DNA from 3 places in the Rhizobium sp. rho-13.1 genome. Region 2 is predicted to be linked to each of the others. Evidence: riboswitches for the same ligand, from Rfam matches in the RefSeq annotation. Region 2 holds a riboswitch; each other region holds the start of a gene.
What was found. Region 2 has a riboswitch for thiamine pyrophosphate ahead of EQW76_RS03845 (YkoF family thiamine/hydroxymethylpyrimidine-binding protein). Riboswitches for the same ligand answer to the same signal wherever they lie in the genome.
Positions count from the first base shown of each region.

Region 1: it holds a riboswitch for thiamine pyrophosphate, as region 2 does, so the genes downstream of both, thiB (thiamine ABC transporter substrate binding subunit) here and EQW76_RS03845 (YkoF family thiamine/hydroxymethylpyrimidine-binding protein) in region 2, are expected to answer to the same signal.
Region 3: it holds a riboswitch for thiamine pyrophosphate, as region 2 does, so the genes downstream of both, thiC (phosphomethylpyrimidine synthase ThiC) here and EQW76_RS03845 (YkoF family thiamine/hydroxymethylpyrimidine-binding protein) in region 2, are expected to answer to the same signal.

Region 1 is NZ_SCFL01000003.1:148,376-158,637, reverse strand. It holds gene nagA (N-acetylglucosamine-6-phosphate deacetylase) at 1-474, shown strand, start outside; gene EQW76_RS11980 (SIS domain-containing protein) at 471-1,199, shown strand; gene EQW76_RS11975 (response regulator) at 1,228-1,629, opposite strand; gene EQW76_RS11970 (ABC-F family ATP-binding cassette domain-containing protein) at 1,807-3,633, opposite strand; gene EQW76_RS11965 (thiamine diphosphokinase) at 3,637-4,287, opposite strand; gene EQW76_RS11960 (MarR family winged helix-turn-helix transcriptional regulator) at 4,360-4,848, opposite strand; gene EQW76_RS11955 (MDR family MFS transporter) at 4,998-6,539, shown strand; TPP riboswitch at 6,604-6,720, shown strand; gene thiB (thiamine ABC transporter substrate binding subunit) at 6,769-7,797, shown strand; gene thiP (thiamine/thiamine pyrophosphate ABC transporter permease ThiP) at 7,807-9,441, shown strand; gene EQW76_RS11940 (ATP-binding cassette domain-containing protein) at 9,438-10,151, shown strand.
Region 2 is NZ_SCFL01000001.1:746,736-756,997, forward strand. It holds gene EQW76_RS03800 (CHASE3 domain-containing protein) at 1-292, opposite strand, end outside; gene EQW76_RS03805 (Rrf2 family transcriptional regulator) at 478-939, opposite strand; gene EQW76_RS03810 (FAD/NAD(P)-binding protein) at 1,101-2,537, opposite strand; gene EQW76_RS03815 (pyridoxamine 5'-phosphate oxidase family protein) at 2,977-3,459, opposite strand; gene EQW76_RS03820 (SDR family oxidoreductase) at 3,477-4,334, opposite strand; gene EQW76_RS03825 (hypothetical protein) at 4,333-4,884, shown strand; gene EQW76_RS03830 (hypothetical protein) at 4,914-5,177, shown strand; gene EQW76_RS03835 (NUDIX domain-containing protein) at 5,179-5,667, shown strand; gene xth (exodeoxyribonuclease III) at 5,651-6,421, opposite strand; TPP riboswitch at 6,579-6,692, shown strand; gene EQW76_RS03845 (YkoF family thiamine/hydroxymethylpyrimidine-binding protein) at 6,687-7,295, shown strand; gene EQW76_RS03850 (EAL domain-containing protein) at 7,317-9,668, opposite strand; gene EQW76_RS03855 (molybdopterin-dependent oxidoreductase) at 9,675-10,121, opposite strand.
Region 3 is NZ_SCFL01000004.1:184,468-194,729, forward strand. It holds gene EQW76_RS14125 (dihydrolipoamide acetyltransferase family protein) at 1-796, shown strand, start outside; gene EQW76_RS14130 (hypothetical protein) at 915-1,565, opposite strand; gene EQW76_RS14135 (hypothetical protein) at 1,657-2,397, opposite strand; TPP riboswitch at 2,759-2,870, shown strand; gene thiC (phosphomethylpyrimidine synthase ThiC) at 2,965-4,800, shown strand; gene thiO (glycine oxidase ThiO) at 4,800-5,786, shown strand; gene thiS (sulfur carrier protein ThiS) at 5,783-5,983, shown strand; gene EQW76_RS14155 (thiazole synthase) at 5,987-6,760, shown strand; gene EQW76_RS14160 (thiamine phosphate synthase) at 6,757-7,380, shown strand; gene thiD (bifunctional hydroxymethylpyrimidine kinase/phosphomethylpyrimidine kinase) at 7,377-8,174, shown strand; gene EQW76_RS14170 (MurR/RpiR family transcriptional regulator) at 8,241-9,146, opposite strand; gene EQW76_RS14175 (ABC transporter substrate-binding protein) at 9,198-10,121, opposite strand; gene EQW76_RS14180 (iron ABC transporter permease) at 10,176-10,262, opposite strand, start outside.

The DNA of each region.
Region 1 (10,262 bases), on a different contig from region 2:
CATCCCCGTACGTGGTGCGGCATGATTGCCGATGGTCACCATGTCGATCCCCGTGCCTTGCGCGTCGCCCTGCGCGCCAAGCGCGGCGAGGGCAAGCTGTTCTTCGTCACCGATGCCATGTCGCTGGTAGGTTCCGATGCCGACAGCTTCGAGCTGAACGGCCGCACGGTCTACCGCGAGAAGGGCGGCTTCTGCTCGAAGGTGGTACTGGCCGACGGCACGCTGGCCGGCTCCGACGTCGACATGGCCTCGACCGTGCGCTACGGCGTCGGCATGCTGGAACTGCCGCTGGCCGAAGCGCTGCGCATGGCGACTTCCTACCCGGCCCGTTTTCTGCGCCTGACTGACAGGGGTCACTTGTCGCCGGGTGCGCGTGCCGACCTCGTGCACATCAACGATGACATCGAGGCGACCGCCACCTGGATAGCCGGTGCTGCGAAGTCTGTCGGGACAGGCCCGGAGACATCCGTATGACCGCGATCACGGATGCCTATTTCCTGGAGGTGATCGAAAGGCTCGGTGCACTGCGCCAGTCTTTAGCCGAGCCGATGGCAAGGGCTGCTGCCGTTATCTGCGAGGCGGCGCGCAGCGACCACCGCGTTTATCTGTTCGGGACAGGCCACTCTCACATGCTGGCAGAAGAGGTGCATTATCGCGCCGGCGGACTGGCGATTACCGTTCCGGTACTGGTCGGCTCGGCGATGCTGCATGAAGGTGCCGTCATAAGCTCGATCTACGAGCGCACCCCGGGGCTGGTTCGACCGGTGCTGGAACGCTACCGGATGGAGCGTGGCGACGTGCTGGTCATCGCCTCCAATTCGGGCGTCAATGCCGCGCCGACGGAAGCCGCCGACTACGGCCGGGAAATCGGCGCCACCGTCATCGCCATCACATCGCTCGCCTATTCGGCAGCCATCGCCAACGGTCGCAGGCGCCTCGCCGATATCGCAGACATCGTCTTTGATAACGGTCTTCCCCCCGGCGATGCGCTGGTCGATTTGCCCGGCACCGACCTCAAGGTGGGGCCGGCATCGACTGCCATCGGCGCGACACTTCTAAATGCAATTTTTGCTGAAGTTGCTTCACAGCTGTCAGGAGACGGCGATCCGCCGGTCTACCGCAGCGCGAACATGCCGGGAGCGAAGGATATCAACCAGCGCCTAGTAGACATCTACAGGCCGCGAAACCCGCATCTTTGATGATGCCGGCAGGCAACTGACCAGTCGCTCAGGCGGCAAAGACTTCCATGTCACGGGGAACGGCGGCCAGTTGGCCGGTCAGCCGTCCCATTGCGTATTTCAGAGCTTGGGCCACCATTCCAGGCTGCACGGGCTTGCGCAGGACACCGAGGGTTCCCTGAATCCCGCCCGACACGACCTCGGGGTTTGCCGTCATGAAGACGACGGCTATGCCAAATTGCTCCGCCAGCATGCGGCCAATCGCCGGACCGGTTGGCCCGTCGGAAAGATTGACGTCGACGAGGGCGATATCAGCATGGGGTGCCGCCGCCAGCGCCCGCGCCATCGTGTTGGCGATGGCTGCGACCTGCAGTCCATTGCTTTCCACCATGTCTTCGAGATCGAGTGCGATCAGCAACTCGTCTTCGACAATCAGCACTTTCCTGTCCATCGTCATATCCTTGAAGCCAGGTGGGGCGCATCAGGCCAGCACCTGAGGCTTGCAAAAGCAATACACACTGCCTCCACGTACCCCCTTGAATGGTCGGATCAGACGAATGTTCCACGCGGAGACAAGAAATTTTCCTGCTACGGTTTCTTGACCATGAAATTGACGCCTTTGCTGTTCTCAGGAGCCCATCTGCTCGCGAATCGTCTCGAGCTCCAGCCACTCCTCTTCCATTTTCGTCACCTTGCCGCGCAGCTTCTCGACTTCCTTTGCGAGAGCATTGAACGTTGCCGGATCCTTGGAAAACAGCTTGGGGTCAGACATTTTCAGTTCGCGGGCAGCAATTTCAGCCTCCGCCTTGGCGATTTCCTTCGGAATATTTTCAAGCGCATAGGTCTGCTTGAACGACATCTTGGCCTTGCCCTTGACGCCGCCCTGGTTACCGGCGTTCGATCCACCGCCCCGGGCTTTCTCGGCCTTTGCGGCCTTGCGAAGCTCGTCGGCAACGCCCTTGCGCTGTATCAGCATGTCGGAATAACCGCCGGCATATTCGATCCACCGGCCATCGGGCGCGTCAGGATTCATCGGCGCGATGGTCGAGGTAACGGTACGGTCGAGGAAGTCGCGGTCATGGCTGACGAGGATGACGGTGCCGGCAAAGCTGGCAACGGTTTCCTGCAGCAGATCGAGCGTCTCGATGTCGAGGTCGTTGGTCGGTTCGTCGAGGATGAGGAGATTGGTAGGCCGCGACAGGATACGGGCGAGCATCAGGCGAGCGCGTTCGCCGCCCGACAATTTGCGGATCGGCGTGCGTACCTGTTCCGGCGCGAACAGGAAGTCCTTCATGTAGCCCGTGACGTGGCGCTGCTCGCCATTGACGATCAGGCTTTCGCCACGCCCGTCGGTCAGGTAATGGGCCAGCGTCTCTTCCGGATCGAGGTCTTCGCGTTTCTGGTCAAGCGTGGCGATTTCGAGATTGGTGCCGAGCTTAAGCTTGCCGCTGTCCGGCTTCAGCTGGCCCGTCAACATCTTCAGGAGCGTTGTCTTGCCGGCACCGTTGGGGCCGACGAGGCCGATGCAATCGCCACGATGGACGCGGATCGAGAACGGCGCGACGATCGTCCGCTCGCCATAGGCCTTGGTGATCAGTTCCGCCTCGATCACCAGCTTGCCGGATTCCTGCACGTCGGAAATGTTGGCGTTGACCGAGCCCTGCGGACCCTTGTGGCCGCGATAGTCGGCGCGCATCGTCTGCAGATCGCCGAGGCGGCGCATGTTGCGCTTGCGACGCGCGGTGACGCCGTAGCGCAGCCAGTGCTCTTCGCGCTCGATCTGCTTGCCGAGCTTGTGCTGCTCAAGCTCTTCCTGCTCGAGCACCGTGTCACGCCAGGCCTCGAAGAAACCAAAACCCTTGTCGAGACGACGCGAAGTACCGCGGTCGAGCCAGACGGTGGCTGTCGAGACCTTCTCGAGAAAGCGACGGTCATGCGAGATCACGACGATGGCGCTGCGGGTCTTCTGCAACTCGCCTTCCAGCCACTCGATGGTCGGCAGGTCGAGATGGTTGGTGGGCTCGTCGAGGAGCAGGATGTCCGGTTCCGGCGCCAGCACGCGGGCGAGTGCGGCCCGGCGGGCTTCGCCGCCCGAAAGGCTCTGCGGATCCTCATCACCGGTCAATCCCAGGTGCGAGAGCAGGTAGGTGAGGCGATAGGGATCGTCGCCCGGTGTCAGCCCGGCCTCGGCATAGGCGAGAACAGTCTTGTGGTCGCCGAAATCGGGCGCCTGTTCGAGATAGCGGATCGTTGACGAAGGATGGCGGAAGATTTCGCCGGATTGCGCCTCAACCATGCCGGCGGCGATCTTCAACAGCGTCGACTTGCCGGAGCCGTTGCGACCGACCAGCGAAATCTTGTCGCCGGGCTCCACCTGGAAATTGGCACCAGCCAGAAGCGGAGCGCCGCCGAAGGAGAGAAAGATGTCGTCGAGTTTCAGAATAGGGGGGGCCAAGGGTCAGACTCCGGAAAGGTCATAGGGGCGGGCAAGGACGATGGCCCTGCCGCTCGAAAGGGAAAAGCGCACGATACCCTGCGCAACGTTTGAAATGGTGCGGGAGGCACCGAACGGCAAATGGAAACCGGCAAGCGGATAGCGGGCATTGTCAATCGACAGGCCATCGAGCGCGCTGAAACCGGAAACGGAAAACAGGCTACCGGCGGGAAGGTCTATCTCCATGGCGCCGGCGATCAGCGGCACGGCCTCCTCCTCGCCGGAGGTCAACAGCATCGAGAACCCCTGCTCCGCCAGGCTGACGCCGTAGAGAAGCAAGGCCAGCGCATGGTCGGACCGCTCGCCACCGAGCGCGCCGGCAAGCACCAGGCGACGGGCACCGCGACGGATTGCCTCCTCGATGGCAATCTCGCCATCCGTCTGGGCCTTGGCGGCAGGATAAGGCTGCCGCGGCACATCCGGAAAGGCCTCGCCGAGGTCAGCCGGGCTCGAATCGAAATCGCCGACCCACAGTTCCGGCACCACACCGAGCGCCTGCGCATGGCGCATTCCGCCATCGGCGGCGATGAAGCGACTGCCGGCGACTGCCGCCTGAAGCCGCTCCGTCAGATGCAGCGCCCCGCCAAGCAGGATCGTGAAGGTGGATGAACTCATGGGCCAAGCCCATAGCGCAAAGACCGGTCGATAGGGAAGAGCGACAGCCTGTCATCCGTCAAATCGGCGCCTTTAGGGATCCGAATCCCGGTAGCGCGCCCGAAACGCATCCTCGAAGCCACCGATGAACTGATCGAAAAGCCGCGAAAAGGTCTGCATGTCGTCCTCGGACCAATCGGCAACGATATCCCCGATGAGCGCCCGCTTCTGTGCCTGCACCTCTGCAAGAAGCCGCTGGCCGAGCGCGCTCATCACCACGACGATGCGCCTTGCGTCCGCCTGCGACGCCTTGCGGCGCAGGACGCCACGCGTCACCATCTCGGCAACGATGCGGCTGGCCCGCGACGGATCGATCCGCAAGATCTCGGCCACCGCCCCGACTGTCACCTCGCCCCCCGCCTCGGCCCGTCTGATGGCATCGAGCACGTCGAGATGCGAGAGCTCGAGGTCCGGTGCCACGTTCTGGATCGCCAGCCGGCTGATCATCCGGCGTCCGGTCATCAGCCGCATCCGCGTCATCACCTGTCCGATGTGCTGGATATACGCCTCCTGCGCATCCATCGAAACCGGCTCGTCTGTCTTCAAGGTTACTGTCATTCCGCCACGGTAACAGATCATCGCGAAAAGTTGAATATGCAGAATGCATTCAAATGCGCTTGACAGATATATGCTATCAGCACATATAACGGCCATTCTGGATAGGAAGCCCCATGGATATGCACCTGCCGTCTGCGCCCCTTGTGGCGGATCCCCGTCGCCGGCTGATACTTTACCTGTTCCTGATGGTTGCCATGTTCATGGCGATGCTCGACAACCAGATCGTCTCGACGGCACTCCCGACCATCGTCGGCGAATTCGGCCATCTCGAGCGTTTCGGCTGGATCGGCTCTGCCTATCTCCTTTCGCTGAGCGCCGTCATGCCGGTCTACGGCAAGCTGGGCGACCTTTTCGGCCGCAAATACGTGATGATCACCGCGATTGCCATCTTCACCGTTGGCTCCGCCATCTGCGGTCTTGCCGTATCCATGAACACTCTGATTGCCGCCCGCGTTCTGCAGGGGCTCGGCGGCGGCGGTATCCTCGTATCGATCTTCTCGATCAACGCCGACCTGTTCGAGCCTCGGGAGAGAGCCCGCTACCAGAGCTATTCCAGCCTGGTCCTGATGGCATCAGGCGCCATCGGCCCGGTGCTCGGCGGCACGATGAGCGACCTGTTCGGCTGGCGCTCGATCTTTCTCGTCAACATACCGATCGGCTTCATCGTCCTTGCCGGCCTCGTCACCATGCTCCCCTACCGGAAACCCGCCCGCAAGCCGCAGATCGACTATGCCGGCGCCATCGTCCTGGCGATGACGACCACCTGCATCGTGCTTGCCGCTGACGGTACCCAGCTGTTCGGATCGCTGCTGTCCCCGGCAGTTCTCGCTATTATCGCATTCGGCATCGTCTGCGCCATGTCCTGGATCTTCATCGAGCGCCGCGCCCCGGAGCCGATCGTGCCGATGCAGTTGTTCCGCAATCCGACCTTCGGGCTGTTGCTGATCACCTCGCTCACCAGCGGCGCCATCGCCATAGGCATGGTCAACTATTTCGCGCTGTTCCTGCAGACGACCACTGGCCTTTCGCCCTCGGTTGCCGGCCTGTTGTTCATTCTCCTGACCGGCGGCATCGTCTGTGGCTCGCTATCGGCGGGACGGCTTATCTCGGCCACCGGCCGCTACAAGCCCTTCGCCATCGGCAGTGCGGCCTGCAGCATGATTGCCTTTGCGGCCCTGTCGCAAGTCCACGCGGGCACGCCGGTTTACCTGATCGGCGGCCTGATGCTGCTTCATGGCATCGGCATCGGGCTTGCCCAGCAGGTCCCGGTCATCGGCATCCAGAATGCAGCCTCCAGCCGCGATATCGGAGCAGCCACCGGCGCCGTCACGCTCTCGCGCATGGGGGGCGCCTCGATCGCCATCTCCATCTACGGCGCCATCATCGGCTCCCGCCTGCTGCATGTCGGCCTGTCGATCCCCGGCGTCAGCAATATCGAGGAAGTCACACCGAAGATGATGGCGGCCTTGCCGGCTGCCACGCGCGAAGCCGTGGCCGAAGCCTATGCCGCCGCCTTCAACCCGCTGTTCCTGACGGCGTCGGGCATCTGCCTTGTCGGCCTGGTCACCGCACTTTGCCTTAAGAACGTCCAGCTACCGGGCGCAACCATTGCCAAGACGATCGACCCTGCGGCTGCAGCCCACGTCGCGGACTGATAAAGCTGGGCTTCGCGCGTGTCGGGGGCCCTTGCCATCCACCCCTCCCGCCGCTACATCTTTCCTCGCTCTAACGGGGTGCCTTGTGTCCATCCGGACATCTGGCTGAGAGGCTTTCACCGGCCAACCCGCGGAACCTGATCCGGTTAACACCGGCGGAGGGATTAGACGCGCGAAATCAACAGCGCCTATTCTCCGTTTTAACGCGAACCAAGGAGGAGGCGCTTCGATGCCCACCCGATCTCTGACGACATTTATGGCTGGCCTTGTTCTGGCGGCCGGCACGACACTTCTGACCGCTCATGCCAGCCAGGCAGCAGACAAGACACTGACCGTCTATACCTACGAGAGTTTCACCGCCGACTGGGGCCCCGGCCCCAAGGTCAAGGCGGCGTTCGAAAAGACCTGCGGCTGCACCGTCAACTATGTCGCCGTCACCGACGGCGTCGCGCTCCTGTCGCGCCTGAAACTCGAGGGCAAGGACACCAAGGCGGACGTGGTTCTTGGTCTCGACACCAATCTCGTCGACGAAGCCAGGGATACCGGCCTGTTCGAGCCTGCCGGGATCGATACGACGGCCGTGAAGTTGCCGGGCGACTTCAAGGACGACGTCTTCGTTCCCTACGATTACGGTCACTTCGCAGTGGTCTACGACACGCAAGCCATCAAGAACCCGCCCAAAAGCATGAAGGAACTGGTCGAGGGAGACCCGTCGCAAAAGATCGTCATCGAGGATCCGCGCACCTCGACACCGGGCCTGGGCCTGCTGCTTTGGGTCAAGTCGGTCTATGGCGACAAGTCGGCGGAAGCCTGGAAAAAGCTCAAGGGCCGCATCCTGACCGTCACGCCCGGCTGGTCGGAAGCCTATGACCTGTTCACGAAGGGCGAGGCACCGATGGTGCTCTCCTACACGACGTCTCCCGCCTACCACATGATCGCCGACAAGACCGACCGCTACCAGGCGGCATCGTTCTCGGAAGGCCACTACATCCAGATCGAGGTCGCTGGTATGACGAAAACCTCGGCTAACAAGGATCTGGCCCGCGACTTCCTGAAATTCATGATCACACCCGGTTTTCAGGACATTATCCCGACCAACAACTGGATGATGCCGGGCGCCGCCACCTCGGCGCCGCTGCCGGACGCTTTCGGCAAGCTCGTCGTACCCACCAAGACGTTCCTGATGAGCCCGGCCGAAGTCGACAAGAACCGCAAGGCCTGGATCGACGAATGGCTGGCCGCCACCAGCGGCAACTGATCGAGCCCTATGCTGACGACATCCGAGCGCGCAAAGGCACTGACCGGCGGGGCTATCAGCCTCGCCGGCATCCTGCTGTTTGTCGGCCTTGCTGTCGGCGCGCTGCTCGCCGCCGGCATCGAGACGCAAGGTAACGCTCCTCTGCTCGATTCCTATATCCTGCGGGTCCTGCGCTTCACCTTGCTGCAGGCGACGCTCTCGACGGTGTTGGCGGTAGCGCTTGCCATCCCCGTGGCGCGTGCCCTTGCCCGGCAACGGCATTTTCCCGGCCGCCTCTGGCTGATCCGCCTGATGGCGGTGCCGATGGGGCTGCCGGTGCTGATCGGCGCCATGGGGCTTCTTGGCATCTGGGGCCGACAGGGCATCCTCAACGGCGCCCTGCAGACGCTTGGCCTCACACAGCCGGTCAGCATTTATGGGCTTTCCGGCATTCTCATAGCCCATGTGTTTTTCAACCTGCCGCTCGCCGTCAGGCTGATGCTGCCGGGCCTCGAGCGCGTGCCGCCGGAATACTGGTTGATGGCATCCGGCCTTGGCATGCGTCCGGGCGCCGTATTCCGCTTCATCGAGTGGCCTGTGCTACGGGCGCTCATTCCGGGTATCGCTGGCCTCATCTTCATGCTCTGCGCCACCAGCTTTACCCTGGTCCTGATGCTCGGCGGCGGGCCGGCGGCCACGACAATCGAAGTTGCCATCTATCAGGCGCTGCGGTTCGACTTCGACCCCGGCCGTGCCGTTGCATTGGCCTTGCTGCAGGTTGCGATGACCGGCGCCGTGCTTGCCGTGATGGCGCTGCTGCCGGCGCCGGACGATCCGGGCCCCGCAACCGGCAGGGCGCCACGCCGCCTCGACGGGCGGCAGCGTCTGGCACGACTGTCCGACGGCGCGGTCATCGCGACTGTTGCGCTGTTCATCGGCCTGCCGCTGGTGTCCGTCGCAGTGGCCGGCATGGAGGCCAACCTCGGCAGGCTCGCCAGCCAGCCGGTCTTCCTGCAGGCGCTGCTGACCAGCCTTGCCATCGCGCTTTCCGCCGGCCTGCTCGCAGTCATCCTCTCGCTGGCAATCGTGCGAGCCCGCTATGCCATCTCGTCGGTGCGAAAAGGCACGACAGGCCTCCGCGCCTTTTCGGCGACGCTCGGTGCCGCCTCATCGCTTGTCCTCTTGGCGCCGCCGATCGTGCTGGCGACCGGATGGTTCATGGCGCTGCGTCCCTTCGGAGATCCGACGCGGTTTGCGGCCATCCTCATCGTCTGCATCAACATGCTGATGGCGCTACCCTTCGTCATCCGCGTCGTCGAACCGGCCTTTGCCATTCACACGGCCCGCACCGGTCGGCTGGCAGCAAGTCTCGGTCTCACGGGCTTTTCCCGCTTGCGCCACGTAGACTGGCCCGGGCTGCGCAAGCCGCTGTTTACGGCGCTGTCCTTCGCCATGGCGCTGTCGCTTGGCGACCTCGGAGCGGTAGCGCTGTTCGGCTCCGGCAATATCGTCACCCTGCCATGGCTGGTCTATAGCCGGCTCGGCAGCTATCGTACCAACGACGCAGATGGCTATGCGCTGCTGCTGGGCCTGCTTTGCCTCGCATTGACGGTGGCTGGAACCGCAGGCCAGGCATCCAGGGCCGAGAAAGGCGGCAGGCTGTGAACTCTCTTTCCGATCTTGTCCTGTCGGACGTGCGGTTGCGGCTGGGCGGCCACGATTTCCGCTTCGACTGCACCCTTCCCGCCGGCAAGATCATTGCCGTCACCGGCCCGTCGGGCGCTGGCAAATCGACCTTTCTCAATCTGCTGGCCGGCTTCGAGACGCCGGATAGCGGCCGTATCATGCTGAACGGCACCGATGTCACTATGATGAGCCCGGCCGAGCGGCCCGTGTCGCTGGTGTTCCAGGATAACAACCTATTTGCCCATCTCGACCTCTTCACTAATATCGGTCTTGGGCTGAGCCCATCGCTGCGGCTCAGCGCCGACGATCGCCGGCGGATCTCGGATGCTCTCGCACGCGTCAGTCTCAAGGGCTTCGAAAAGCGGATGCCGGGCACTCTGTCCGGCGGCGAACGGCAGCGCGCAGCCTTTGCTCGGGCGCTGATCCGCGACCGGCCGATCCTGCTGCTGGACGAACCTTTTGCATCCCTAGACCCCAGCCTTCGCGCCGGCATGGCCGACCTGCTCAGGGAGTTGCACCGCGAGACCGGCAACACGGTGTTGATCGTCTCCCACGATCCGCGCGAAGTGCGTCAGCTTGCCGACCATGCGGTGTTCATCGATGCCGGCGAAATCCGCCTGGCAGCCCCGATAGATGGCTTTCTCGAGGCACTCGGCCTGCCCGCTTTGCAGCGCTTTTTGCAGATTTGAGGTCATGACCGCGCCGCGGCACGACTTTTGCCGCAATTTCGGTGTTGCACGACAATGTAATCTCGAACCGATGCTTGCCAAAATGCAACGACGCCACAATTAAGCAGAGTC
Region 2 (10,262 bases):
TGAGCGCGGCGATTTCGGCCGGGATCAACACTGCGGATTTTGTGAACGGCGCAAGATAACGCGCATCGCCGGTCAGAAGATAGCCGCGCTGTCCGGTTTCGGCGTCCTGCGCCGAACTCAGCAGGTTGAGCACGCGATTGTTGAGGCGGCTTGCATCGACAGCGCTGTCCGCCTCCTCCGCCGCACGACCGCTGAAATAAAGGGCGCCGAGGACAACAAGGAGCAGCGTTATCGCGCCAACGGTCAGGATCGCAGGGATGGAACTGGAAATCGATTTATTGAAACGTATCATCTTCGCTACGATGCACCCATGCCGACCGTTATCAGGCCAGGCCAGACGAGATGCGCCTGTAGCGACGCCACCGATCCCTTCGGGAACGCCCCTGGATTGAAATGGTTCCCAGGCCTCTGAAAAATAATCGATATTCGTGGCATCTCGTTAGGTCGCCTATTGGAAGCCCGGGTGACTTGGTCTGCCTAGCCCGTCACGGAAACGAGCGCTTCTTCAGCATCCAGCCCTTGCGTCCCGCTCGCCACGAATTGCTCAAGCGTCATATTGTCGAGGATCGTTGCGACGGCGTCGCGAACCACGGTCATCGACCTCCGTACCTGGCAGCCTGCCGGATCGGCACAGTCGTCGCAGGCTTCAAAGGCAGTACGGCTTGCACAACGGATTGGCGCCAGCGGCCCGTCAAGGGTGCGGATCACATGGCCGATACGAATTTCGGCAGCGGGACGAGACAACGAATAGCCGCCTCCCGGGCCCTTCTTCGAGCGCAGCACGCCGGAATTTCGCAACTCCAGCAAAATCGCATCGAGAAACTTCTTCGGAATGTTGTTGCGCAGAGCAACGTCGTTGATGAAGGCGGTTTCGCCCGGGCCCAGACGAGCAAGATCGACCAACGCCTTGAGACCGTATTTTCCTTTTTTTGTCAGCATGAGATTCGCTTACCTGAAGACGCACGACCGCAGCATCTCGCTGATCGGCAATCACGCAAGCTGCGTAACGCCGGGAGAGCGCGCGGGCAAGCCGATATCTCAGAAATTGCAGGCTTATAAGACGATAAAATTGCGTTTGGACGAGAGGCGGCCGCAACCCGCTAGATGCTGTGCAGGCGCTGCGTCGCTGGAAACATTGCACGGACCGTATCTGCAACGCCGGATGCGACCAAGACCGCGTGCTCCGTTACCTGCGGCAGGCCCATCAGTTCGCCGAATGTACCGCGCGCCAGCGGTCCCGATATGAACAGGGATTCCGTCGCCGTGCCGGACGCACCGATCGCTTGTGAATTTGCATTGCAGTCGAGACCGAGTCGCGTTGGGTCGTTCACCAGATAGCCCCGTTCGGCCAGACCTGCCAGGAAGGGCTGGCTGCGAAGGATGCCGCCATGCCCCGGCCCCGTTGTGACCACCACCGCATCGAAATGCCGCTCCACACGCTGGCGCGACCGCCCGAGCCGCAGCACGCAGCGGATGCGATCCTCGTCGATTGAAACTTCGGCCACGGAGCCAGCCAGCACGGTCATTCGACCCTCGGCGATTGCCTCCTCGCTGGCGGCCTCGACTTGCGGCGCGACACGGAACCGGTGGACGTCCCAGAGCGGCCGAAGGTGACGCGCGATCCGCCGCCTCTCCTCGACCGGCAGGCCGCGCCATAGCGCCTCGCCTTGGCCCCTCACCTGATCGATGACCGCATGCCAGCTAAGCCCCTCTCTGCCCGCTTCGCGAATGGCCGCCCGCACGCGTTTGAGAAGTCCTGATGCAGTCTGCGCAGGCTCGGAGGTGAAATCGCCGAACGGATCCTGCGGCATCGAAGGATGACCGCGCGATCGCAAGCCTCGGCGTGATACCGCTGTGATCTGTCCCCGATGGCCTCGCAGGCCAAGCGCTGCAACGACATCGGCCGATGTCAGCCCGTTGCCGACGATCAGCACACGGTCGTCGACACCGATCGGGTCGAGCGCGCCCCGCCGGGTAGGGTCGGCGACGAAGCGCGGATCTCCGGCAAGAACACTGGCAAGCGGCTCCGGTGCGGACGGTGCCGGATGGCTGGTCGCAATGACGAGTATATCGGCGTCGATAACATAACCGCCCTCGCCCGTCAGATGCCACCGGCCATTAAGGCGATCGGCCGAGAGCACGCGCTCGCGAACATGGCGGACGGAACCGCTCTCGACCAGCGGCCGGATCATCGCGTTCATGTAGCGCCCGAACAGACCGCGCCTCGGATAGAGGGCGCCGCTGGCTGCCAGTGCGTCGGGATCGTCGCCAAGAGCCCCGTTCGTATCGATCCAGCGCTGGAAGTGCTCTGGATCATCCGGAAACAGGCTCATGCGGGTGGATGGCACGTTGATGCGGTGGGCAGGCTCGACGGTGTCGTAGGCGAGACCTGCGCCAAGCAATGCCCGTGGTTCGAAGAGCACGATCTGTTGCCTGCCGAACAGACCTGTTCCCGCCAGATGGTAGGCAACCGCCGCCCCTGAAACACCACCTCCAACAATGGCAACAACAGGAATAGTCTCGGGCGAAGAAAGCATCAGCCAGTCCTTTTTATGCATCGCCTGCCGGAAGCCGAACTCTACTCCGGGCGTCGCGCGATCAATATACGCTGGTGGCGGCGTGACAAGGGAAGGGCTTCCCCTCATGAGACGGGCAGCGGAATGTTTTTTCGAGCTTTTCCGCAACCCTGAATTTTATTCATGACGACCCATCCAAAGAGGAGTACACTGGACGCGCTCTTGAGGAGGAGAAAAACATGGAAATCTTCAGACTGCTGACAGCATTCGACTACCTGCTGGTTGCTGTACTCTGCGGCGTATTCGCACTGGCGATGGCCAACGGAAGAAGCCATCGCTGATAAACAAAATCGGCCCGAAGATCTGAGGAGACCTTCGGACCGACATACTCTCGAGGCTCAACCGGCAAGTTTGAATGGGCTGCCGGGCCAAAATTAAAAGGCTGAAGAAACTCAGGTCCTTAAAGCGAGACCTTGGCATTTTCGCCCATGTCGGGCTTCGCGCTCGACATGGCTGCAGCAATCATTTTGACGTAGCTGACCACGGTGCCGGGGCTATCCCAGTATTCCGCATATTTCGGCGTAACTTTCAGCACGCGGATAGACGGATCTTCGGCGCTTTCCCACCAGGCCTTGGCGGGCGTCGAGAAAAGTTCGCGGATCCGCTCCCGGTCGTTAGACACTTCTGCATCGCCCGTCACGGAAACGTACTTCTGGCCCTTCGTGTCGGCAAAGGACAGGCCGACATTATGCCGGCGCTCAATTTCCTCGTCCTTGTGGCTAGCCACATCCGTCAGAAAATAGATCGCATTTTCAATCGGCTCGAAATGGGCTGCCATTGGCCGCGAACGGATGTCCTCGCCGACCCGGGTGGAAAGCATGCAGAAGAGGATCTTCTCCATCAATTCCCAGGTGCGTGCGACCTTTTCGTTTTCCTGTGTCATGACATTTCCTCTTTTGACTAGATGAACGGCTTGCCGCCGGTGACTGCAATAGTGGTACCGGACACATAGCTCGACAGCGGATCTGCAAGCATGACGTAAGCTGTTGCGAGTTCCGCCGGCTGCCCCGGCCGCTTCATTGGCGTTTGCTTGCCGAAGTTGGTAACGTTCTCTTCCGGCATGGTGGATGGGATAAGCGGCGTCCAAATCGGGCCCGGCGCAACGGCATTGGCGCGAATCCCCTTCTCGGCCAGCATCTGTGCCAATCCGCCCGTAAAGTTCTGGATGGCGCCCTTGGTCGTGGCATAGGCAAGCAACGTCGGATTTGGCATGTCGGCATTGACCGAGGTCGTATTGATGATCGAGCTGCCGGGGCTCATGTGTTCGACGGCTGCTTTTGTCAGGTAGAACATAGCGTGGATGTTGACCTTGAAGGTAAGCTCCCACTCGTCATCGGAGATCTCCGCGATATCCTTGAAGGTATTCTGGTGGGCGGCATTGTTGACGAGAATGTCGATGCCGCCGAGTTCGGATACGGCCTTGTCGATGATCGCCCGGCAATGGGCTGCATCCTGGATATCCCCGGGCACGAGAACCGCCTTCCGTCCGGCCTCTTCGACATAGTGCTTCGTCTCCGCTGCGTCCTCGTGCTCATCGAGATAGGAAACGAGTACATCCGCACCCTCCCGCGCAAATGCGATTGCGACGGCGCGACCGATGCCGCTGTCGCCGCCGGTAATTACGGCACGCTTTCCGGCCAGACGTCCGGACCCCTTGTAGGAGCTCTCCCCGTGGTCGGGCTTCGGATCCATCCGGGCCGTCTTGCCGGGGATGGACTGTGGCTGCGTGGGAAATGGCGGCTTGGGATAACCGTTCATGGCCTGTCTCCTTTTGGTCGGCTTGGACCAGACTAACCAGCGTTGCGCGTCATGGTTCCCCACCAAAGTCTCCGAATTCAATCTGAAGGATGGCGGCACTGAAGCCTGCAGGCTGCGGATGAGCGTTCGGCAATTTGTCACGCTCGCCATCGGACGGCACGGATCGGAACTTCAAGGGCCCGAATTTGTTTCTGAACATGACAATGAGAGGATCATCATGACCAACACCCTGCACAAGGCAGACGCGACCGGCAAGCTTGAGCTGGCCAACGAAACCGCGCCAGTTTCCTACAGCGTGACTGTCGCGACCGAAAAAGAGGATGGCAAGTTTGCTGTTACCCTGCTCGTCAAGGCACCCCGCGATTGGTTGCTAAAACGCGGATTCACATCGTCTGCGACCCTCGTCAGGCACGATGGAGACCAGGTCGAACTCCTTCATGATGGCGAACTCGACGTCGGGGAAGCTGTATCGGTCGAGTTATCCGCAGTCGACACCTCCTGCTCCGACGACAGCGAACTGCAGCGCAAGTATCCAGAATTGCGCGGCTGAAGCCGTGCCGAACGTAAGGACCCGCAGAAATGAGGCCAGCCGAGCGAGAGATCGTCTTCTCCAAGCGCGCACTTGCCGCAACGATAACAGGGATCGACAGCGATGACGGCGCCGACGACATGATTGTAGGCCTGTCACTGGGTGAGGCTATCCTGTTCGTCGCCGAAGAGGCAGGTATAGGCGCTTCCAACGCCCATGTTTCTTATGGCGAGAGCAGAACTCTCAGCTATACCGATTGTCTCAGTGTCTATCGAGATTTCGGGCTATCCCTCAAGGCTGACGCAAAGAGTTGAGATGGTGAAACGCAGTGCCGGCGTACTGATCTACCGCTTTGCCACACATGGGGCACCCGAAGTCCTGCTCGTCCATCCCGGCGGCCCCTTCTGGGCCCGCAAGGACGAAGGCGCCTGGTCGCTTCCAAAAGGCGGCATCGAACCGGACGAGGACGATCTCGCCGCTGCCCGCCGGGAGGTCCGCGAGGAGATCGGCACCAGCCTCGACGGTCCGTTCACGCTGCTCGGGGAAATCAGACAGCCTGGTGGCAAAGTCGTCGTCGCTTTTGCGGCCAATGCCGAGATCGATGCAGACGCGATTGTCAGCAATAGTTTCGAAATGCAATGGCCTCCGAAATCCGGCCAGATACAAAGTTTTCCGGAAGTCGACCGCGCCGGCTGGTTCGATCTCGATCAGGCGGAAATCAAGCTGCTGCGGGGGCAACGACCGTTTCTAGAGGCATTCAAGGCATTCATGGAGCGCCTTGACGTCCCTAGTCGTCGAGCGTGATCCACGCGGGAGCATGATCGCTGGCATGCGCCCAGCCGCGGACGTCCCCGTCGACCCCGGCGTCGGACAGCCGCTCGGCCAGCGAGGGACTGAGGAGGAAGTGATCTATGCGTAAACCGGCGTCGCGGGCATAGGCGTTGCGGAGATATTTCCAGAACGTATAGATCCGTTGATCGGGGTGCATCCGCCGGATCCCGTCCGTCCAGCCTTGATCGACGAGTTCCCGGAAAGCGTGGCGGACATCCGGATGAAATAGCGCATCGTCGATCCAGCGCTCCGGATTATAAACATCGAGTTCGGTCGGCATCACATTGAAATCGCCGGCTAGGACGACCGGGATTTCGAGTTCCAGAAGCTCTCGCGCGTAGTCTGCGAGGCGCTGGAACCAGGCTAGCTTGTATTCGAACTTCGGGCCCGGTTGCGGATTGCCGTTCGGAAGGTACAGGCAGCCGACCAGGACGCCGCCGATTGCCGCCTCGATATAACGGCTCTGTCCATTGTCATCACCGGGCAACCCGCGTCTGGTCTCCAGCGGCATAGCGTCCCGCGCCAGGATTGCCACGCCGTTCCAGCTTTTCTGGCCATGCCAGATCGCCCCGTAGCCCGCCCCCTCGATCTCGCGCGCCGGAAAGCGGATGTCTGGCGCTTTCAATTCCTGCAAACAGACGATGTCCGGATTGAATTCGTCGAGCCAGCGCAGCAGGTTTTCGAGCCGGCCATTCACGCCGTTTACATTGTAGGTCGCGATTTTCATCTGACAGCGTCCCTCCGCGTTGCAAGCCGCAACTCTCGCATCGCCAACGGGTCAGGCTGCAAAAGGATGCATGCGGCCTGCGATGACCTTGCAATTCCACTCCCTCGGTCGACCCGGGAAAAATCTGCTTTTATCTTTTCCGGTCCATGCTATCAGGGGGGATCGACAGGGGTGCTCCGTATTGCCGGGGCTGAGACCGAAGCGTGCATGCTTCCAAACCCTAAAAGCTGATCTGGATAATACCAGCGGAGCGAGGCGGGCTAAAATGTTTTCAGGCGCACAAATATCACTTTATCCGATGACCGACGATTTCGTCGGCGTCATCCACGGCGCGCTCGGCGCTCTGGACCCCTATCGTGACCAGATGCGGGTTTCGACCGACGATCTATCGACGCTGCTGGTCGGCTCGACGGACGTGCTTTTTCCAGCGATGCGCGACCTCTTCGTGGCGGCAGCCTCATCGGGCAAGCATTGCGTACTGCACGCCACGGTCTCGCGCGGCTGCCCCGGCGAACCCGACGATCCGATCTGCACGCCAAGCACCAGCATGGTCAGCACCCTTCCGCTCGAAGAACGCAAGCAGGCGGCTCTCGCAGCCGTTCGCAAAACGCCCCTGACGGGAGAGACTGTCTCCGCGCAATTCTCGCTCTACGTTCTCGGCATCGATCAGCACATGGACGAGATCTACGGCTGCATCGACTTCCTCAAGCACTCCGGCGTGTTCCACAGTTCGAAGAACTTCTGCACCAAGCTGCGCGGCGACGCCGGCGCCATCTTTGCGACGATCAACGAGGCCTTCTGCCGCTTTGGCCCGACCATTGGCCACGTCACGCTCGATATCACTGTATCCGCCCATAGCCCCTCGTCATCCTGACATCGACGGGGGACGCCTGCATTACTGTCGAGGATCGATGCCGAGGTCCCGCGCCGGTTTCGGTTTGGCGAATAGATAGCCCTGAACCTGCGTGCAGCCGATCTCCTGGAGGACGGCGAACTGCTCCTCGGTCTCCACGCCCTCCGCCGTCGTCGACATCCCCAGGGTCTGGGCAAGAGCGGTGATGAGCCGGACGACGGACAGTGATTCCGAATGCAGGGTCAACTCGCGGATGAACGACCGATCGATCTTGATCTTGTCGAAGGGGAAACTTCTGAGATTGGACAGCGACGAATAGCCGGTACCGAAATCATCCATAGCAATCGAGATGCCGAGTTTCTTGAGGGCCAGCAAGGTCGACGCCGTATGGGCGCCTGCATCGAGCAGGACGGATTCCGTGATTTCCAGCTCCAGCCGGCCTGCCTCGAGCCCGCTATCCGTCAGGGCCGCGACGACCGTCTGGATCAGGTTGTCGTTACGGAACTGGATCGGAGAAAGATTGACGGCGACCGTGATGTGGTCAGGCCAGCGCACGGCATCGGCGCAGGCCTGATTGAGCACCCACGCACCGAGCGCGCCGATCAGCCCAGTATCCTCGGCAATCGGGATGAAGTCCATTGGCGGGATTTGACCCATCCGGGGATGGTTCCACCGTAACAGCGCCTCATAGCCGGATACCTGACGCGTCGCGGTGTCCACGAGAGGCTGGTAGTAAACTTCCATCTCGCGCCGCTTGAGCGCTTTGCGCAGATCAACTTCCAGCGCCTTTCGCGCCAGCAGCCGCTCGTCCATGTCAGGACGGAAGACGCGCACGCGTCCCTTGCCTTCGGCCTTGGCCTCGTACATGGCCAGATCCGCGTATTTCAACAGTTCTTCCGGATCCGAGGAATGCTGGGGAAACTTTGCCACGCCAACGCTGGCGCCAATGGTCACCTCGTGATCGTCCAGCAGGTAAGGACGCGTCAGCTCTGCAACCAGCCGGATCGGCAGCTCAAGGCCCTCCTTCTCGCTGGCTTCCTCGCTCAAATCCTCGTTGGCTTTGAGAATATTGATGACAGCAAACTCATCGCCGCCGATGCGGGCGACGACATCTCGGGGGCCGACATGGGCGAGCAGGCGCTGCGATACCCGCTGCAGAAGCTCGTCTCCAACGTGGTGCCCCATCGTATCGTTGACATCCTTGAAGCCGTCGAGGTCAAGGAAACATACGGCCACCGCGTCGCCGTCGCGCTTTGCCTCCTTCAGCTTGCGCTCCAGCATCTCCATGAACAGCACCCTGTTCGCCAGATTGGTCAGCGCATCGTGATGGGCCATGTGGGCGATGCGTGCATCCAGCCGACGCCGCTCCGTGATGTCCTCGTAGGTAGCAAGCCAGCCGCCTTCCGGCAGCGGCTCGTGGGTCACCACGTAGGCCTTGCGATCGGAAGCCTCATGCATGAAGACGCCGCGTCGCGCTTCCTTGATCAGCGGAATCTGGAGGGCAAGAAGCTGTTCGAAGGTCGAAGAACCCGACCCGGACCCGGAGGTTTTGGCAATGCTGTCAATGGACGTACCGCTGGCGATGCCGCGCGGCCGCGCCGCCATTGTCGAGAAACGGTCGTTGCAGACGATCATGCGGCCGCCCTTGTCAAACATGCACAGCGCCTGCGTCATGTTGTTGAAGGCCGTCAGATAGCGGAAATTCTGCGCGTCGGTTTCCCGCGATGTGCGCTGCAGCTCTTCCGTTGCCCTGTTGAGTTTGTCGCGCGCGCGCGCAAGCAGCCGGTTGTGCTGGACAAGAAGGATGATCAGAGCGATGCCGCAGAGGATGAGGCCAGCGGTCAGGCCCGTATAGATCAGATGCAGCCGCTCCAGACCGGCCTCGTCTTCATCGATCTTCTTAGCACCGCTTTCGATTGCAGCTGAACCGAGCGCAATGACATCGGGCTCGATATCGGAGAGGATCTTCAGTGCCGGCTGGGGATCGAATGGCGCCGTATCGCTCGTCGGCATCGAACGGTCGATCGTATCAAGCGCCGTTTTCAGCTGTTCAATGGCCACCTTGTTGAAATTGTCGTTGCGGACAAAGTTTCGAAAGGTGGCATTTTCCAATACGCCGAGACGATTGAACATGATGTCCAGCCGAAGCCGCACATCTTTCAACGACACGCCGCTACCCGGGACCGAATAGGCCAGCAGCGTCTTTTCAAGCCGCAGCAATTCCGAAGACGTCTGGCTGACGCTCCAGGTCTCGTTATAGCCTGCGACCTGATGCAGGGCTTCCTGCCGCTCGATGATCACATAGGAGAGATAGGAAGAAGAAAGGACGAAAAAGCAGACCACCCCGGCGAGCACCCACTGGATCTTCCTGAACGCAACGGTGGTGCTTCGCAACGCCTGTTACTCCACGACGAGCTTGGCGAGTTGCCAGGCTGATCGGCCGTAATATGTCTGCGTCTGCAACTCGCTGTTGCTGTCGAACGGATAGACGATAAACAGCGGTCCCTTGTCGCGAACTGGCATATATTGACCGTCGCGCTTAATCGCCAGCATTGTGCCGTACTCGGCGAAATCGGAAATCGGGATGTTGATGGCGTAGTCGTTGAGTGCGACTGCGCGGACGCTTGTGCCTTTGGCGCCGACCATCTTCATCAGCTTGTCCATAGGCACGCCCTCGAACGTCACCACGCCCTCGTACCAGGGCGTCTTGGTCGACATCTTTTCCATGCCGAGGGCCTCCAGCATAGGCAGGTCGAACTGCGCAGTCCCCGCAACATTGGTGTTTGTGATGTCACCCGAAATCACCAGGATCGGCGCAGACTTCGGCGCAGCAAGAGATTGCGCCATTGAGGCCGATGACACCGCAAGACCGACGGCGACTGCGATAACCGCCCAAAATAACTGTCGCAAGAAAAGCTCCGATTCGAATAATTTTAAAATATGTGCGCTTGAAAATTCTTAATCCGGTAACCCCGAAAGGTCAGTTAT
Region 3 (10,262 bases), on a different contig from region 2:
TCAGCAGGAAGAACCCGTTGCCGCGCCTACCGCTGCTCCGAAGCCTGTGGTTGCCGGACCGTCGAGCGAGCAGACCCGCAAGCTCTTTGCCGAGGGAAGCTACGATCAGGTCGCCCATAGCAACATGCGCCGGACGATTGCGCGCAGGCTCGTCGAGGCAAAGAGCACCGTACCGCATTTCTATCTGACGATCGATTGCAACATCGACGCTCTTTTGAAACTGCGGGCCGAGGTGAATTCCTCGACGCTTCCGATCGGCGGCAAGCCAGCCAACAAGCTTTCCGTCAACGACATGGTCATCAAGGCCTACGCAATGGCACTCGCCGCAGTTCCTGATGCCAACGTGTCATGGACTGACGACAGCCTGATCGTCCATCGGCATGTAGATATCGGCGTTGCCGTATCCGTACCCGGCGGGCTTATCACGCCGATCGTGCGAAATGCCGAGACAAAGACCTTGTCTGTCATTTCGACCGAGATGAAGGACCTCGGTGCCCGCGCCAAGGAAGGCAAGCTGAAGCCCGAGGAGTACCAGGGGGGGACCGCCGCGATCTCCAATCTTGGCATGTTCGGCATTCGCGAATTCGCAGCCATCGTCAATCCGCCGCACGCCACCATCCTTGCCGTCGGCGCCGGAGAAAGACGCGCCGTGATCTCCGGGGAGGCCGTGGTACCCGCGACGCTGATGACCGTGACGCTATCGACCGATCACCGTGCAGTGGATGGCGCGCTCGCGGCAGAGTTGATCGGAGCTTTCAGGACATACATCGAAACGCCGATGGCGATGATCATATAGTGCAAGTCCGGGTGGATCAGATTCACCCGGATGCCCCAAAGTCTCTTTGCGAAGATAGCCTGGAGGAAAAGTCTAACTTCCATGCCTGAGCGATCATGAAGGCCGATCGCCGCGGCGCTCAAATTGTCGGCGCTACCAGCCGTTCTGTGCTCGGGGCCCGATCGAGCTTGTTTTCCGCATTTTGCCGGGCGAGCATGCCGACGCGCATCTCTGGCAGATCAGGTGTCGCCCAGTTGGGCTCGCCGCCAAAAAACTTATCGAGAAATGCGACCGCATAGGCAGGCATCTCGCTGGTGTTCTCCTTGAACGACCACCAGGTCCGCAGATCATCCACACCGCCCGACAGGGGTAATGTCGACTGGAATTCCTGCTGATGCACCGCTATGACCGCACTGATGCAATAGTTGGTATAAAGAAAACCCTCGGGCCAGAAGGCCACAATCCCGGGGACCGGAACGGCACTTTTTGCCTCTACCAGATCGACTTTCGCAGGCCGCGCCTTGATCAGTTCTTTCAATGCGAGACCGCCGGCAAAAACGATGAAATCCGCACGGTTCACAGTCGCCAGGCTCTTCTTCGCATCCAGCACCTCGACCCAGTCGATGAATACCTTTGCAAGCTTGTCCTCGTCGATGGTGACAGACAGTCCGTAACGCGCAGATAGCGTCTGCGCACTGCTGCGAAATGACTTTCGAAACCATCTGAGTTGGCGGAGCCGATGTCCGAAATCAGGCTCTGCTGCAATCTCATTCTGGGTGAGCAGATCCAAGCGCGTAACTCCGGCAGGACAAATTATCCCGAATGTTGCGCTTAATTTGTACAATATGCATAAGAAACTGTCAAATGTTCAGCGCACAGCTTCAGGGAAGGTGTCTGAGAAGGCTCGTGCAGGTTTTAATCAGCGCTTCGGTTCGCGAGCCGGACCTGATGGCTTCCTGAAAGACCTCGCTGCGGAGATTGCAAACCGTGATCGCATCCGGCGTAAACGACTGAAACTCGCTTCCCGTGAGGCGATCTGAAATCGAAAGTGCGAACGCAAGCGACAGGGCCGCGTAGAGTTTCCAGGTTTCGCTGTCATGGGCATTACCGACGCTCGCGATTGGCTCGTGCTTTACGAACGCGATGAAAACTGTTGCGCAGCAGGTGCCGAGGTCGTCCACGGTCCATCGCTCGCTTCTGGACATCGTCATGACTTGCCTTGCCGCTGCCGTGACACGCGCTTTCAGGATGAGCCGGGCCGGGCCGACGCCCTTGGTGATGAGCTTGAGCGCCGCGTAAAGGTCGTCGGTGAGTTCGTCCTCGTCGCCAGAGATTGCTCCGCCCGCTGCACCGAAGTAGAAGGAGAACTCCCGGAACCCTGCCTCCGGCGCCCGCAGATCCCGCAAAGGCGTGACGAGCGATTGCAACGTTGTCATCACCCCATCCACCGTCTGCAAAGTGCCGCCGACAAGACGGCTTAGCTCTGCCGGAAGGGGTGGCAATGGCTGGTTGGCGACGCTGATGGCGGGTGCCTCGGAGCTCAACGTGTGGATGAGATGCCGGAAGCCCCGAAACTGGTCACCGATATTGTCTTTCAGGTCCCGTCGAATGGTAGAAAGCATGGCACAGCCTCTATCTGAAGAACGCCCGGCCGAGCCGAGGCATTTCGTCAGATTATATCCTATGTCAGGGCAATATTGTACGCCCTTCGTCGCAGAAATAGTGCCTTCCGGTTCACTTGTATGACACTTCGCAACCACGCCAGGATGCGTGTGCGGGTGTAGTGGCCGTTTGGTCGCAATGGGCCTTGATGCGCGCGCACCTAAAACGCAGCGCCCGGCCAGCGCATATCTCTGCCCGCATCAGGAGTTCCAACTTCCACCGGTTCAGCTCTCATCAAGCCCCGCGGCTGTGTTTCGCACTGTGGCAATGACATCATCTTTCATCCCCTTGACGCCTTCGTCGGGCTGCCATAGGCTTTGTCGTATTCACCAGGGGTGTCCCGTCAAGGGGCTGAGATTCTGCTATCGCGCGCAGTGACCCGTTGAACCTGATCCAGTTCATACTGGCGTAGGGACGGTGCAAAGCGCTGCTGCAGTTACAGATCCGCATCCCGGATTCCGTGTCGGCGTTCTTCCATCATTCCGGCTCTAGGACTGGGTCTCCAAACGCAAACTTGGAGCCTCACGATGAATATTGCCGCTAAAAACCAGAGCCCGACGGTCACCTCGGGCGCATTCCCGGCCTCCCGCAAAATCCATGTCGAAGGCCAGCGATATCCCCACATTCGCGTGCCGATGCGCGAAATCTCCCTGCATCCGACTGCGGGGGAGCCGCCTGTTATCGTGTATGACAGCTCGGGCCCGTATACCGATCCAGGCCATATCGTTGCGATCGATCGCGGTCTTTCGCGCCTGCGGGAAAACTGGATCCTGGCGCGCGGCGATGTTGAGCGTTACGAAGGCCGCCACGTCATGCCGGAGGATAACGGCTTTGCCACCGGCGAGCGATTGACGCCGGAATTTCCCGTTCGCAATGCGCCTCTGAAGGCCGCTCCCGGCCGGGCCGTCACCCAGCTTGCCTATGCTCGCGCCGGCATCATCACGCCCGAGATGGAATTCATTGCCATCCGCGAAAATCTCGGACGCCAGGCTGTCCGTGAAGCCTCGTTGCGGGATGGCGAAAGTTTTGGCGCTCACATCCCGGATTTCGTAACGCCGGAATTCGTGCGCCGCGAGGTGGCCGAGGGCCGCGCCGTCATTCCGGCCAATATCAACCATCCCGAAAGCGAGCCGATGATCATCGGCCGTAATTTTCTGGTGAAGATCAACGCCAACATCGGCAACTCTGCTGTCACCTCGTCCATGGAGGAGGAGGTCGAGAAGATGGTCTGGGCGATCCGCTGGGGCGCCGATACGGTGATGGACCTGTCGACCGGCCGCAACATCCACAATATCCGCGACTGGATCGTCCGCAATTCGCCCGTGCCGATCGGCACCGTGCCGCTCTATCAGGCTTTGGAAAAGGTGGGTGGCATTGCCGAGGATCTTTCCTGGGAGGTCTATCGCGACACACTCATCGAGCAGGCCGAACAGGGCGTCGATTATTTCACCATCCATGCCGGCGTCCGTCTCGCCTATATCCACCTCACCGTGAACCGCGTGACCGGCATCGTGTCGCGCGGCGGGTCCATCATGGCCAAGTGGTGTCTGCACCACCACCGCGAAAGCTTTCTCTACGAGCACTTCGACGAGATCTGCGATATCGCCCGCGCCTACGACGTGACGTTTTCGCTGGGCGACGGACTTCGTCCGGGCTCGATTGCCGACGCCAACGATGCCGCCCAGTTCGCGGAGCTGGAGACGCTGGGCGAACTGACGAAAATCGCCTGGGCAAAGGATTGCCAGGTGATGATCGAAGGACCGGGCCATGTTCCGATGCACAAGATCAAGGAGAACATGGACAAGCAGCTGGAGACCTGTGGAGAGGCGCCGTTCTACACGCTTGGACCGCTGACCACCGATATCGCCCCCGGCTACGACCACATCACGTCGGCAATCGGCGCCGCGATGATCGGCTGGTTCGGCACCGCTATGCTCTGCTACGTGACACCGAAGGAACATCTGGGCCTGCCCGACCGCGACGACGTCAAGACCGGCGTCATCACCTACAAGATCGCCGCCCACGCCGCCGATCTCGCCAAGGGACATCCGGGCGCACGCCTGCGCGACGATGCCCTGTCTCGCGCCCGGTTCGAATTCCGCTGGGAGGACCAGTTCAATCTTTCGCTCGACCCGGATACGGCGCGCAGCTTCCACGACCAGACGCTGCCTAAGGAGGCGCATAAGGTGGCGCATTTCTGCTCCATGTGCGGACCCAAATTCTGTTCGATGCGGATTTCGCACGATATCCGAGCCGAAGCGCAGAAGGAGGGGCTGGAGGCGATGGCCGCCCGTTATCGCGATGGCGGCGATCTCTACATGCCCGTGGAAAACGCGGCCGAACACGTGGTAGGTGAAGCCTGATGGCAGGGGTGCTCGTCAGGGGCGCCGGTGTCGCCGGACTGGCTGTCGCCTATGAGCTGCGCAAGCGCGGCCATGAGGTCGATATTGTCGATTGCCGGGATGCGGCAGGGCTCGGGGCATCGTCCTTCGCCGGCGGAATGCTCGCGCCCTATTGCGAAAGCGAGGCGGCGGACGAGAGCGTTCTGACACTGGGTCGCGGGGCGGCCGATTGGTGGAGCGACGCCGTTCCGGGCGAGGTCGTGCGCAACGGCACGCTGGTGGTGGCGCAGCCGCGCGACCTGCCGGATCTCGTCCGGTTCGCCTCCCGCACGACAGGCCACGTCTGGCTCGACCGGGATGGTATAGCCGAACTCGAGCCATCGCTTGGCGGTCGCTTCGAAAGGGCGCTGTTCTCTTCGTCTGAAGCCCATCTCGATCCGCGGCGGGCGCTGACCTGCCTGGCCGAAGCTCTCGTCCGGGGTGGCAGCCGGTTTCACTTCGGTGCCAGCCAACCGCCGGAACGGCACTACACTTCCACAATCGATTGCACCGGACCGGCGGCTATCCCCCACATTACCGGGCTGCGTGGCGTACGGGGCGAGATGCTGCATCTGGAAACCGATGAGATCAGTTTGTCGCGTCCGGTGCGGATGCTGCATCCGCGCCATCCCATCTATGTCGTGCCGCGCGCCAACCACCGTTTTATGGTTGGCGCGACGATGATCGAGACGGAGGATGACGGGCCGATTTCGGCACGTTCGCTGATGGAGCTGCTCAATGCGGCCTATGCGCTTCACCCGGCCTTCGGCGAGGCGCGGCTGGTGGAAACTGGTGTCGGCATCCGTCCGGCCTTCTCGGATAATGTCCCGCGCGTGGTTGAAACCGGGGAGGGGCTGGCGATTGCCGGCATGCACCGCCACGGCTTTCTGCTGGCGCCCGCCATGGCCGTGAAGGCCGCAACACACCTCTCCAATGGAACGTCCACCAGGAAGGAGTTTTCCCGATGAAACAACTCATCGTCAATGGTGAAACCCAGGCTCTGCAGGCGGCAACGCTGGCGGAGCTACTTGCCGTGCTGGAATACGAAGGCGAGTGGCTGGCCACAGCAGTCAATGGCGATCTCGTGCACCGCGAGGATAGGGCGGACAGGCGCCTCGAAGACGGCGATCGGATCGAAATCCTGTCGCCCATGCAGGGGGGCTGATCAATGCTGAAACTTTACGATACCGAACTGTCGTCGCGCCTGCTGCTCGGAACGGCGCGTTACCCGTCTCCGGCGGTGCTTGGCGAGGCGGTCAGGCGGTCGGGTGCCGAGATCGTCACCGTGTCGCTTCGCCGCGAAACCTCCGGCGGCAGGGCAGGCGGTGCATTTTTCGAACTCATCCGCCAACTCGGGGTGCGTGTCCTGCCCAACACGGCCGGATGCCATAGTGCCTCGGAGGCCATTCTGACTGCCAGGATGGCAAGGGAGATCTTCGCGACAGACTGGATCAAGCTGGAAGTCATCGGCAATCACGACAGTCTGCAGCCGGATGTGTTCGAGCTTGTCGAAGCAGCGCGGATCCTCGCAGGCGAAGGGTTTTGCGTCTTTCCCTACACGACGGACGATCTCGTCGTTGCGGAAAAACTGCTGGCCGCTGGTTGTCAGGTGCTGATGCCCTGGTGCGCGCCGATCGGTTCGGCGGCGGGTCCGCGCAATGCGTCGGCGCTCGTTGCCTTCAGGGCGGCCTTCCCCGCGATCCCGCTGATCGTCGATGCCGGCCTCGGGCGGCCGTCGCATGCGGCCGCGGTCATGGAACTGGGTTACGACGCCGTTCTGCTCAACACCGCTGTCGCCATGGCCGGCGATCCGCCTGTCATGGCCGAGGCGTTTGCGAAAGCAGTCGATGCGGGGCGGCTTGCCTATCTGTCCGGTATGCTGGAGCCGCGTGACATGGCCGTTCCCTCGACGCCCGTCATCGGCAAGGCGGTGTTTCAATGAAGTTCGATCCCTTCTACCTCATCGTCGACAGTGCCGACTGGATCGAGCGCCTGGTGCCGCTCGGCGTGAAACTCGTGCAGTTGCGCGTCAAGGACAAGTCTGAGACCGAGTTGCGGCGGGAAATCCGGCGCGCCAGTGCCGTGTGCCTGGCTCACGGATGCCAGCTTATCGTCAACGACTACTGGCAACTGGCGATCGACGAAGGATGTGACTTCGTCCATCTCGGACAGGAGGACCTTGCCGGGGCAGACCTTGCCGCCATTCGCGCGGCCGGATTGAAGCTCGGGCTTTCCACCCATGATGTCGCCGAACTCGACACGGCGCTTGACGCTCGACCGGATTACGTCGCGCTTGGGCCGGTCTGGCCGACCATCCTCAAAAAGATGAAATGGCAACCACAGGGGATCGAACGGGTTGCCGAGTGGAAGCGTCGTATCGGCGATCTTCCCCTCGTTGCCATCGGCGGCATCACTGCCGAGCGGGCACCGCTGGTGTTGGAGCATGGGGCTGCGTGCGCAGCTGTCGTTACCGACATCACCCTTCATGAAGACCCGGAAGGCCGGACACGGCAATGGCTTGCAGCAACGGCACCGTGGAGACTTGGGGAAATCGAGAAATGACGCTGATAGCCCTTACCATCGCCGGATCGGACAGCGGCGGCGGCGCCGGTATCCAGGCGGACCTCAAGACATTCTCCGCCCTCGGCGTTTACGGCGCAAGCGTGCTGACCGCCGTCACTGCGCAGAACACGTTGGGCGTTTCGGCCATAGAGGATATCTCTGTTTCCATGGTTGCAGCCCAGATGCAGGCGGTGCTCGCTGATCTCGTCGTCAACGCGATCAAGATAGGCATGCTGTCGCGCGAGGACACGATCCGGACCGTTGCCGAGGGCTTGCGGGGCTTCGACGGACCTGTCGTGCTCGATCCCGTCATGGTGGCAACATCCGGAGACAGGTTGCTCCGCGACGATGCGGTGGCTGCGTTGAAACGAGCACTGATGCCGCGAGCCGATATCATAACGCCGAACCTCTTCGAGGCGGCAATCCTGACAGGCCTGCCTGTCGCGGACACGCCTGAAGACGTTGCACGGCAGGCACTGCAGTTACGCAACGAGGGCGCACGTGCGGTGCTGATCAAAGGGGGTCATGGCAAGGGTAGCGAATGCGTCGACACCCTTTTGACCATCGACGGAGCGGTCCATACCTTCAGATCCCCTCGTCTGGAAACACTCAACGGTCACGGAACCGGCTGCACCCTGTCAGCAGCCATTGCCGCCCAACTCGCACACGGCCACGATCTGCCGACTGCTGTTGGAATGGCAAAGGAATACGTGCACGCAGCCCTGGCCGCTTCACAGGATCTGCGGATCGGAAAGGGCCGGGGTCCGGTGCACCATTTCCATGCCCAGTGGTAGGAGTGGTGAAGCGGTTAGTCCATTGAGCGCAAACCGCAAGCTTCCGGAGCCGATCGTATCGCGGCGTTATTTCTTGCTCGGCCTGACGGCGCTGCGCAACTCGATGAGGCGATCAAGCGATTGCAGTGTCCTGTCGCGCGCAACTGTGGCCAGCGCCAGCATCAGCGCTTCGATGCAAACCATGGTGGAGCCGTGCAGAGCGACGTGTTCCGTCTTCGCCCGGGGAATGACGATCGATGCGTCCGCATACCGGCGCAACACGGTGTCGGGCTGTCCTACCAGCATGACGATGGGGATGCCGAGACGCTTGGCTTCGCCGATCGTGGCCATGGCCTCGCGATGTGGTCGGCCATATGCCATCATAATGAGCGCGTCACCGCTTTCCATCGACAGCAACTGCTCGGCAAGAGCGATCCCTGTAGCGTTCAGCGTATAGGACCGGTAGCCGTTTCTCTGGAAAAGACGGGAAGCGTAGCTTGCGATGATGCCGGAAGCGCCTATCCCGAAGACCCCGATGGATCGTGCCTCGAGAAGCAGGGGCACCGCCAATTTCAGGGCGTCGCGACTGGAAGGTTCCGCTAGTGCCGCCATCGCCTTTCGATGATCGTCGATGACAAAATCGATCGCGGCATCCGCGCCGCTGTCGAGTGCCTCCGTCGTCGCGGCCATCTTTTCGGAAGGCGAGTCCGTTTCGCCGATATGAGCCTCGAGCGTATCCTTGAGGTCGATGAGGCCTTCGAAGCCGAGCGCCTGAATCGCGCGAATGACGGTTGCATCCGAGGTCACGGTGTCAGCGGCAATTTCGAGCGCAGATTTTCCAAGGACCGCATGCCGGTGCTGATCGATGTAGTCCACAACGCTGATCAGGCTTGGCGAAAGAGACCCCCGGCGGCTCTTCAGTCTCTCGCCAAAGCGATCGATGCGTCGGGGCCGCCGTGTCCCGCCAGGCGCGCCATCTGGTTCTTTTGGCATCGTCTATTCCCAAAGTTTTAAGGCCAAAGCGTCGTCTTGCCCCACACGGTTCTATTTCGACGGCATCGGTGGCTGCCGGCCTGAAATTTGAGACTGGACGACGGAGACCATCAGCGAAAGTGCCGCGTATGAATTGGAGATCGCTTCCTCCCTGGGCAGGACAATATAACGGCCTTCGCGGCAGGCTGCGAGGAAGCGGCAATAGTCCGGCAGTATCTTGTTCATGGCAGCGATCTCGTCTGCAGGCGTGCCGCCGATATCCGACCGATATGTATCGAAGATATAGTCGGCATCGAGCTCCGGCAGTCGTTCGGCACTGACTTCCACGCGGCCGCCCTCCGGAATGCTGTCGATGATCTCGGGGAACCTGAAACCGGCATCTCGAAGGACACGACCAAGCGAACGATAGGTGTGGTAGATGCTCACCTTGCCATTCTGCGCCTGCATTACGGAGACGGTGACCTTGGAGGTATCCACCAGCTTTTTCAGTTGCTCTATCTGGACCTTGTAGCGCCGGTCGAGCACCGCAAGGCGGCCTTGAGTTCCCGTCAGGTCGGCAAGTTTCTCGTATATGTGCGGCGCCCCGCCCGAGGTATCGTCGATGACGACTGTCGGGGCTATTTTAGCGAGTTGTTCGACGGGCGTCGTGCGCCCCGGTTCGGTGATGATAAGGTCTGGTCCTGCCGCGACCACAGCCTCCATGTCGGCGGTGACAGCGCCAATGTACTGAATGCCGGAATTGTCGAAATCCACACCTGTCAGGATCGGGCTCGAGCGCAGATATGGCTTGCCGTCGACGCCGGCGCGGCCATGGCTGGCGACAGGGGGTGCGCCGAGTTCAATCAGCGGTATGGTGATATCGAGGTCGTGCATCGAGACGATCCGAAGCGGGCGCTTCGGCACTTCGACGACCCTGCCGGCGTCGTCGGTAAAGGAGCGCATCTCTGCCGCGTGGGCTGCAGTAAACGAGGCCATCGACAGAGCGATGATGGCGGCGGCAAATGCGGTAGATCTTTTCATTCTGTCATCCTAAAGCTGATCGCGGCGTTTCCAGAGAAGCGTCAAGAGAACGGGGACGCCGACGATCGACATGACGATGCCGGCCGGCAACTGGTG